2 regions of the Streptomyces sp. NPDC091416 genome follow, and region 1 is predicted to be linked to the other one. Evidence: riboswitches for the same ligand, from Rfam matches in the RefSeq annotation. Region 1 holds a riboswitch; the other holds the start of a gene.
What was found. A riboswitch is a leader RNA that binds a small molecule or an ion and turns the genes downstream of it on or off. The one in region 1 is predicted to bind thiamine pyrophosphate.
Positions count from the first base shown of each region.

Region 1 (4,574 bases):
GCTCACTTCCCGGCTGGAGGAGCGCAAGGGCATCAAGGCGCCCCTCGTGCCGCTCGCGATCGGCGGCGCCGCCATGGTCGTGGCCGGTTACGCGCGGGGTGCGGAGGGTGCCTGGATCGCCATGGCCCTGACGGCCCTGGCGGTGCTGGTCTGGCGGATGACCGAGCCGCCCGAGGGCTACCTCAAGGACGTCACGGCCGGCGTCTTCGCCGCGTTCTACGTGCCGTTCCTGGCGACCTTCGTCGCGTTGCTCCTGACCGCCGACGACGGGCCGCAGCGGGTGCTGACCTTCCTGCTGCTGACCGTGGTCAGCGACACGGGGGCGTACGCCGTCGGCTGGCGCTTCGGCAAGCACAAGCTCGCACCGCGCATCAGCCCCGGAAAGACCCGCGAGGGCCTCTTCGGAGCCGTGGCCTTCGCGATGGTGGGAGGTGCGCTGTGCATGCAGTTCCTGATCGACGACGGCACGTGGTGGCAGGGTCTGCTGCTCGGCTTCGCGGTCGCCGCCAGCGCCACGCTCGGCGACCTGGGCGAGTCCATGATCAAGCGGGATCTCGGGATCAAGGACATGGGCACGCTCCTCCCGGGGCACGGCGGGATCATGGACCGGCTGGACTCGCTGCTGCCGACGGCGCCGGTGGTCTGGCTGCTGATGGTGATTTTCGTCGGCACCGGCTGAGAAGAACGCCCCGTAACCGGGTGAGTGAGGGTCCGCCGTCCACAGGACGGCGGACCCTCACTGCTGTCTGCGGTGGCGGAGCCGGCCGAACGGGACGACCAGGCGGGCACCCGCGTCACCGTGCGGCCGGGCCGGCGCGCGCATGACCGGCCGCACAGGCCCACATTCGCCGCGCTGCACGCCACCCTTCCGCCGGAGGCGGCCGATACGGAGGACGGTCGCCGTCCGGCCACTCGGTTCCTGCGGGGTGGACGATGCCCGCAGGGCGGAGGGTCCGGCCCCGGCTCATGGTGCGATCCGTCACGACGGTGCTGCCGGACGCAGTGGCCCGATGGCCGCAGGGACAGGCCGGCAGCGGCCGATGCGGGTCCGCGGCAACAGCGCAGGTTCCGGCGGAGCGGGCGACGACCACGAGGACCACAGCGCGTCTGCGACACTGGAAGAACCATGCCTAAGCCCGGAGAACTCACTTTCGTCGCGCCCCGCGGAGCCAAGAAGCCCCCGCGGCACCTCGCCGACCTCACGCCCGCCGAGCGCAAGGAAGCCGTCGCCGCGATCGGCGAGAAGCCGTTCCGCGCCCAGCAGCTCTCGCAGCACTACTTCACGCGGTACGCGCACGAACCGGCGGAGTGGACCAACATCCCCGCCGGATCGAGGGACAAGCTCGCCGAGGCGATGTTCCCCGACCTGATGTCCGTGGTCCGCCACATCAGCTGCGACAACGACACCACGCGCAAGACCCTCTGGAAGCTGCACGACGGGACGCTGGTCGAGTCCGTCCTGATGCGCTACCCCGAGCGCGTCACGATGTGCATCTCCTCGCAGGCCGGCTGCGGCATGAACTGCCCGTTCTGCGCCACCGGCCAGGCCGGTCTCGACCGCAACCTCTCCACCGCCGAGATCGTCCACCAGATCGTCGACGGCATGCGCGCCCTGCGCGACGGTGACGTTCCGGGCGGCCCTGCCCGGCTGTCCAACATCGTCTTCATGGGCATGGGCGAGCCGCTCGCCAACTACAACCGCGTGGTCGGTGCGATCCGCCGTCTCACCGACCCCGAGCCCGACGGTCTCGGGCTCTCGCAGCGTGGGATCACGGTCTCCACCGTCGGCCTCGTTCCCGCCATGCTGCGGTTCGCCGACGAGGGCTTCAAGTGCCGTCTCGCCGTCTCGCTGCACGCCCCGGACGACGAGCTGCGCGACACCCTCGTACCGGTGAACACCCGTTGGAAGGTCCGCGAGGTGCTGGACGCCGCGTGGGAGTACGCGGAGAAGTCCGGCCGTCGCATCTCCATCGAGTACGCGCTGATCCGCGACATCAACGACCAGGCGTGGCGTGGCGACCGGCTCGGCCGGCTGCTCAAGGGCAAGCGGGTCCATGTCAACCTGATCCCGCTGAACCCGACCCCCGGCTCGAAGTGGACCGCCTCGCGGCCCGAGGACGAGAAGGCCTTCGTCGAGGCGATCGCCGCCCACGGGGTGCCGGTCACGGTCCGGGACACCCGCGGTCAGGAGATCGACGGGGCCTGCGGGCAGCTGGCGGCATCCGAGCGCTGAGGCCGGAAACGGCCGTGTAGCCTGGGCTCGAAATCAACTTCATATTCCGACAGGGGAGCGCCACAGCGCTGAGAGTGCGGCACCAAGGACAGGTTGGCCGCAGACCCTCTGAACCTCGCCCGGGTCATTCCGGGTAGGAAGTTCGGACCTTACTCAAGCTGTTGCGCCCTGCCCGCTTCCGGTTCCGACCGGTGCGGGCAGGGCCGCGTCTCTTCCTGGTCACTCCAGGAGGAATCACATGAGCACCACCAAGAAGATCGCGGGGACGGCCGTCGCCGCCGCGCTCGGCGCCACCGCGCTGGCCGGCTGCGGAAGCTCCGACGACTCGGCGTCCGGCTCCACCGGGGGCTCCGGGTCCAAGACGGTGACCCTCGTCAGCCACGACTCCTTCAACGCCTCCAAGGACGTACTGAAGGCGTTCACCGCGGAGACCGGCTACACCGTCAAGGTACTGAAGAGCGGTGACGCCGGTGCCGCCCTCAATCAGGAGATCCTGACCAAGGGTTCGCCGCGCGGTGACGTGTTCTTCGGCGTCGACAACACCCTGCTGTCGCGCGCCCTCGACAACGGCCTGTTCACGCCGTACGCGGCCAAGGGACTTGACCAGGTCGCCGCCGATGTCCAGCTGGACGCAGAGAAGCACCGGGTTACTCCGGTCGATACCGGCGACATCTGCATCAACTATGACAAGAAGTACTTCGCCGACAAGAAGCTCGCGCCGCCGAAGACCTTCGACGACCTGGCGAAGCCCGCGTACAAGAACCTCCTCGTCACCGAGAACGCGGCAACCTCCTCGCCTGGCCTCGGCTTCCTCCTCGGCACCGTCGCCACGTACGGCGAGGACGGCTACCAGGACTACTGGAAGAAGCTGAAGAGCAACGGCGTCAAGGTCGTCGACGGCTGGGAGCAGGCGTACAACGAGGAGTTCTCCGGCTCCGCGGGAGGCAAGAAGGCCAAGGCCGACCGCCCGCTCGTGGTCAGTTACGCCTCCAGCCCGCCCGTCGAGGTGCTGTACGCGGACCCGCAGCCCAAGACCGCCCCGACCGGCGTCGCCACCGGGACGTGCTTCCGGCAGATCGAGTTCGCCGGCCTGCTCGACGGAGCGAAGAACGAGGCGGGCGGCAAGGCCCTGCTGGACTTCCTGATCGGCAAGAAGTTCCAGGAGGACATGCCGCTCAACATGTTCGTCAGCCCGGTCAACAAGGGTGCGAAGGTGCCGGACCTCTTCACGGAGTTCGGTGCCACGGTCGACGAGCCGTCGACCGTCGCCCCGGACGAGATCGCCAAGAACCGTGAGCAGTGGGTCCAGTCATGGTCCTCGCTCGTAGTGAAGTAGCGAAGACTCCCGTACGCGGACCGGGCGCGCGCGGGAAGTCCGCGCGCGCCCGGTTGCTGCGCGGGGGAGCGGTGCGGATCGGTCTGATGGCCGTGCCCGTCGCGTTCTTCGCGCTGTTCTTCGCCTATCCCGTCGTCGCGATCGTCGGACGCGGGCTCAAGGACGGCGGCGTGTGGCAGTTCGGGCGGTTCGGCGAGGTGCTGAGCCGGCCGGACATCCAGCACGTCCTCTGGTTCACGCTCTGGCAGGCCCTCGCCTCGACCGCACTGACGCTGCTGCTCGCGCTGCCCGGCGCGTACGTCTTCGCGCGGTTCGACTTCCCCGGCAAGCAACTGCTGCGGGCGGTCGTCACGGTGCCGTTCGTGCTGCCGACCGTCGTGGTCGGCACCGCGTTCCTCGCACTGCTCGGCCGCGGCGGGTTCCTGGACGAACTGTGGGGGGTGCGGCTCGACACCACGGTGTGGGCGATCCTGCTCGCGCATGTCTTCTTCAACTACGCGGTCGTCGTGCGCACCGTCGGCGGACTCTGGTCGCAGCTCGACCCCCGGCAGGAGGAGGCCGCGCGGGTCCTGGGCGCCGGACGGTTCGCCGCCTGGCGCCGGGTCACCCTTCCCGCGCTCGGCCCCGCCGTGGCCGCTGCCGCCCTCATGGTCTTCCTTTTCACCTTCACCTCCTTCGGCGTCGTCCAGATCCTCGGCGGCCCCGGCTTCTCCACGCTGGAGGTGGAGATCTACCGGCAGACCGCGCAACTGCTCGACCTGCCCACCGCCGCCGTACTGACCCTGGTGCAGTTCGTCGCGGTCGGAGCCGTCCTCGCCGTGCACGCGTGGACCGTACGGCGCCGGGAGACGGCGCTGAGACTCGTCGACCCGGCGCAGACCGCCCGCAGGCCGCGCGGCGCGGGGCAGTGGGCGCTGCTCGGCGGCGTGCTGCTGACCGTGCTGGTACTGATCCTGCTGCCGCTCGCCGTCCTGGTGGAACGGTCGCTCGACGTGTCCGGCGGCC
Region 1 covers NZ_JBIVTU010000011.1:245,189-249,762, forward strand. Annotated here, with positions in the region: gene ACIQMX_RS29880 (phosphatidate cytidylyltransferase) at 1-679, shown strand, start outside; gene rlmN (23S rRNA (adenine(2503)-C(2))-methyltransferase RlmN) at 1,127-2,233, shown strand; TPP riboswitch at 2,275-2,391, shown strand; gene ACIQMX_RS29890 (thiamine ABC transporter substrate binding subunit) at 2,472-3,569, shown strand; gene ACIQMX_RS29895 (iron ABC transporter permease) at 3,656-4,574, shown strand, end outside.

Region 2 (4,574 bases), on a different contig from region 1:
ACGAACCGGCCGCTGTCCGACCGGGCATGACGTTTCGCCAGATGTTGAGACGGTTCCGGGACGACGAACGTGTCGCACTCGCCGTCCGTCGCCCCACCGAGGCCAGCGGGGCCGCCCACGCGATGACCAGCCGGTTCATGGGCTCCGGCGATCACAGTGCCGGGGCCTTCGTGCGCGCCTGCGTCAAGCGATCGGGCCATCGGCGTGCCTCCTCTCCTGCCTGCAGGAAACGCGGCAGGAAGCGCGGCAGTGGACGCCGGGCGCAGACGTGCCGATTGGCAGGCAGGTCGCCGATCAGGTCTCCGCCGCGCCGGACTGCCTGACGCCCTCGCGGTATTCGGCGTTGATGCGCTGTGCCTCTTCGAGCTGGTCCTCAAGGATGACGATGCGGCAGGCGGCCTCGATGGGGGTGCCCTGGTCGACGAGTTCCCGGGCGCGCGCGGCGATGCGCAGCTGGTAGCGGGAGTAGCGACGGTGGCCGCCGGCGGAGCGGAGCGGGGTGATCAGGCGAGCTTCGCCGATGGCACGGAGGAAGCCCTGGGTGGTACCGAGCATCTCCGCGGCCCGGCCCATGGTGTACGCGGGGTAGTCGTCGTCATCGAGACGGCCGAACGTGTCATCTGCTGTCATTTGCACCTCTCTGCGGAACGCGTGGAGGGGCCCTGGTGCCGTACGGCACCAGGGCCCCGAAGGAACTGCTACACCATCTGCCGGCCCTTAATGCTCTGCCGGCCTTCTGTTTCCGCATGTCCCGACGTGATGCTGCCGGGTCTGCGGGGATCGCGGTTGCTTGACCGGAGACCACCTCACTATCGATGTCCTGCGGTACCCGGGCTCTGTCATTCCACCCGGGCGATCCCGATGGCGCCTGGCTCCTCCGTTCTTCCCTCTGAGACCGATCACTTACTGACGCTGTACTGCTCGGTGGCCTGTGACAGCGCCTCGCCTCGCCCGCCGGCTCCGTCGCCCGTCCTGCTCCGGCTTGGAACCCACTGACGAACCCGGTGCGCGCGTCCGCAGCCGACGCCTTCACCGAGGTTGCTGCTCACTGACTTGACCGCTGGTTCTGCGCACGCTCTTACGGGTACCGCTGCAGGGCCGCCCCTGATCACTGCGGGCCACCCGGTCCGGTCGCCAGCCCCGTCGCCGTCCTGCAACCACCCTGGCTTCGGAACTCCGCCACCGAACCGTCCTGCGAACTGCAACCACCCGCACCGCACGTACTGCTGCCCGGCAGTTCATCTCTGCCAGGCCCCCGCGGCCTTTCCGGCTACGAGAGAAACCATAATCACGCCGCCATCCAATGTCTACTGTCGCCGACATAGATTTTCGCGTGGCGACTTGTGAGGTAATCCCCCTCGGACGCCGAGCCCGCGTGGCCGGTGGGGGTCCCGGAGTGCCACACCCCGGGCGGCCGGTGCGCCGCCGCGTTCGTGTCCGGGGCGACGGTCCCGGTGTGTCCGGGCGGGGCGGGCCAGACTGTCGCCATGGCACAGGAACGGTTGCACTTCGACGGATGGATCGGGGCCGTCGGCACGGTCTCGGGGACGCGGCTCGTGTGGGGGCATTGGCCACGGTCCCCGTTCGGGGCGTTCAGCGATGTCATGATCGAGCACCCGGACGGCGAGCGCGGTCTGCTCGCCCCCTCCCGCCGGATCGCCGAATTCGTCGCGGACACCTACGTGTTCGAGCGCGTGGAGGTGGTGCCGGTGGAGGTCAGGCGTGACGGGAACCGCTGGCACGTCGGTGCGGGGCCGCTGGTGCTGGACCTCGTCACCGGTTCCCGGACCGCCCTGGGCAGGCTGCTGCGCGTGGTGCCCGCGCCCCTGGCCCGCAGCCGCACCTGGGCCGCCGTCTGCGACATTCCGGCCCGCCTGCTGCCGGGTGTCCGCACGTTGGGCCGCGCGGGTCCGGACCGTCGTGAGTGGTACGGAGCGCGGGACCTGCACCGCGTCCGTGCGGCAACAGCGATGCTGGACGGGCGGGATCTCGGCGGGCTCGCTCCCGTCGACCCCCCGGTCACCTTCGGGTTCGGTTCGGCGCCCCGGTCCCCGTCGGTCGTCCGGGTCACCTCCACCGTGGAGATCGCCGGGGCCCCGCGCCACCGGCCCACCTCCACGGGCTGACAGTCCGTGCCCGCGGGACGGCGCGCCGCCGGAGCCGCTTGCGGGCTCCTCTCCGGCGGCCTCCCCCTGTCACCGGGGATGCCTCCGCAAAGATCGCGCCCCGCTCAACGAGGCGCATGAGCAAGCCGGGACGCGGGCTCTCGGCCGAGCGGCCGGAGCCCTGTCATCGGGGCCCGAACACGTGGGTTAGCCTTGCCGACGCAATCCGACACGGGGTGCCCCGACCAGCGGGGCTGAGATCACACCCGTCGAACCTGAACCAGTTAGCACTGGCGGAGGGATGTCATCCATGTCATTTCCCCATGCTCCGAGCGGTCCGGCGGACGCCGGCTGCCGGCCCGTTCCCGACGGGCGGACGTCCTCCGCCGGCGGTGATCTGCGCATCGAGACCCGCGGGATCGCCCCGGTCCCCGAGTCGCACCGCTACGGCGCTCCCGGGCGGCTGTTCACCGTGTGGTTCGCCCCCAACCTCACCATGACAGGCGTCTTCACCGGCACGATCGGCATCGTCCTCGGGCTGGACTTCACCACCGCGCTGGTGGCTGTGGTGCTCGGCACGCTCGTCGGTGCCGTGCCCACCGCGTACCTCGGGACCTGGGGCAGCCTCACAGGGACAGGTCAACTGCCGCTCGCGCGGCTCGCATTCGGCCGGGCCGTTGCCGTTCCCGGCGTACTGCAGTGGCTGTCGTCGGTCGCGTGGGACGCGCTCATCGGCCTGTTCGGCGGGGACGCGCTGGCCCGGCTGTGCGGATGGCCGTTCTGGCTGGGCGTACTCGTCATGATGGTGGGGCAGGGCCTCCTCGGTGTCTTCGGCTACGAGGCGATCCACCGGCTCCAGAAGATCATGACCTTCGTACTGGCCGCGGCCTTCGTCGCGCTGGCCGTCAAGCTCCTCGACGGCGTCCACCCCACCACCACCGGGTCGGTGCACGGCGCCGACCGCGCCGGCGCATTCGTGCTCACCAGCACCATCGCACTCAGCCTCGCGCTCTCCTGGGCCCCGTACGCCAGCGACTTCAGCCGGTATCTGCCGCGGTCCGCCTCCCGCCCCCGCATGTTCTGGTACACGCTTCTCGGGATCTCGGTCTCCTTCGTAGCCGTGCAGGCGCTCGGCCTGTGGGGAGCCTCCGCCTTCACCGACCAGACCGCGAGGGGCGTCGATGAACTGCTGGGAGGCGGCGCGCTCGGCGCGTTCGGGCTGCTGGCCGTCGCGCTGGCGGCCCTGTGCAGCAACGCGATGAACGACTACAGCGGCTCTCTGGCCCTTCAGACCGTCGGAGTACCCATCCCGCGGCCGCTGGCGGCGGCCCTCGCTGCCGTACTCGGCTTCCCGCTGGTGCTGTGGATGCACGCCGCGGACACCACGGCCCGCTTCCAGAACGTGTTGCTGTTCGTCGGCTACTGGATCCCCGGATTCGTGGCGGTCGTAGCCGTCGACTGGTTCGCGCGCGCCGGGGAGAGGGGCGGAGCTCCCTTCGAGCCGGCTGCCGAGAGCGACCGCCCGCAGCCGTGGTGGCCCGCTCTCGCGGCGTTCGTCGTCGCCTTCGGCGCGGCGGTTCCGTTCATGGACACGAGCCTGTACGTAGGACCGGTGGCCGCGGCACTCCACGGTGCGGACCTTGCCTACTACGTCGCGTTCGTCGCGGCGCTCGCCGTTTACGCACCCCTGCGGCTGCGCCGCCGGGCGGCCGGCCGCTGACCTGCTGGCGTCGCGGGGCGGTATGCACCGCCGCTTCCGGGCCTCCGCCGCCACCGCTGCCACCGCGGCGACCGGCAGATCCGAGCCCTGCGGGAGGGCCCCCGGGCCCGCCGCCCGCCGCCCGCCGCCCGCCGCCCGGCAGATCCGAGGCGGGCGGGCCCGGATGCGTGGGCGGCGTGGCGCAGCACCGGGGGACGGAGGCCGCGGTCCCCGGACACGGTCCATGCCTGTTCGGGCTCCGTGAGCTGGGTGACCTCCGGCGGTTCGCACCCCTCGGGCTCACCGAAGGGCTCCGGCGGCACCTCGTCCGGGGCCGCCGCGGGCCGGACCGGCAGCGTGAGGGAGCTGCCGGCCTCATGAACGCTCGGCCGCGCAGGCGAGGGCGCCGGCCGGACGAGCGGCCAGTACGAGGTGGAGAGCCCGGGAGTCGCACGCGATGTACGGCGGGGACCACCTGGGGCGACCCCGTTGAGCGGGATCCGGATGTGAGAGATCCGGCCCGGTTCAGGGGGCTCGAGAGCGCCATCACCCGATCCGTGCGCAAGGTTGAGCGCCCCGTAGGCCACCCGGGCCGCACGGCCGTCGGGCGCGACGGAACTTCGTCATGTCCGATACGGCTTAGGCGATTTCCGAGGAATGGGCGAGTGCGGGCTTGAGCCACATGAGAAAGGCCACGCCGTCGCGTCCGGGGGGGGCCGCGCATTGCAGGCCCACCCGCCCGAAGTTCGGGTATGCATCGATAACCTTCC
Region 2 covers NZ_JBIVTU010000015.1:57,613-62,186, forward strand. Annotated here, with positions in the region: gene ACIQMX_RS34285 (MerR family transcriptional regulator) at 295-630, opposite strand; gene ACIQMX_RS34290 (hypothetical protein) at 1,488-2,126, shown strand; TPP riboswitch at 2,328-2,424, shown strand; gene ACIQMX_RS34295 (purine-cytosine permease family protein) at 2,416-3,825, shown strand; gene ACIQMX_RS34300 (hypothetical protein) at 4,444-4,574, opposite strand, start outside.
Region 2: linked by a shared signal. The riboswitch ahead of ACIQMX_RS34295 (purine-cytosine permease family protein) and the one ahead of ACIQMX_RS29890 (thiamine ABC transporter substrate binding subunit) in region 1 are both predicted to bind thiamine pyrophosphate.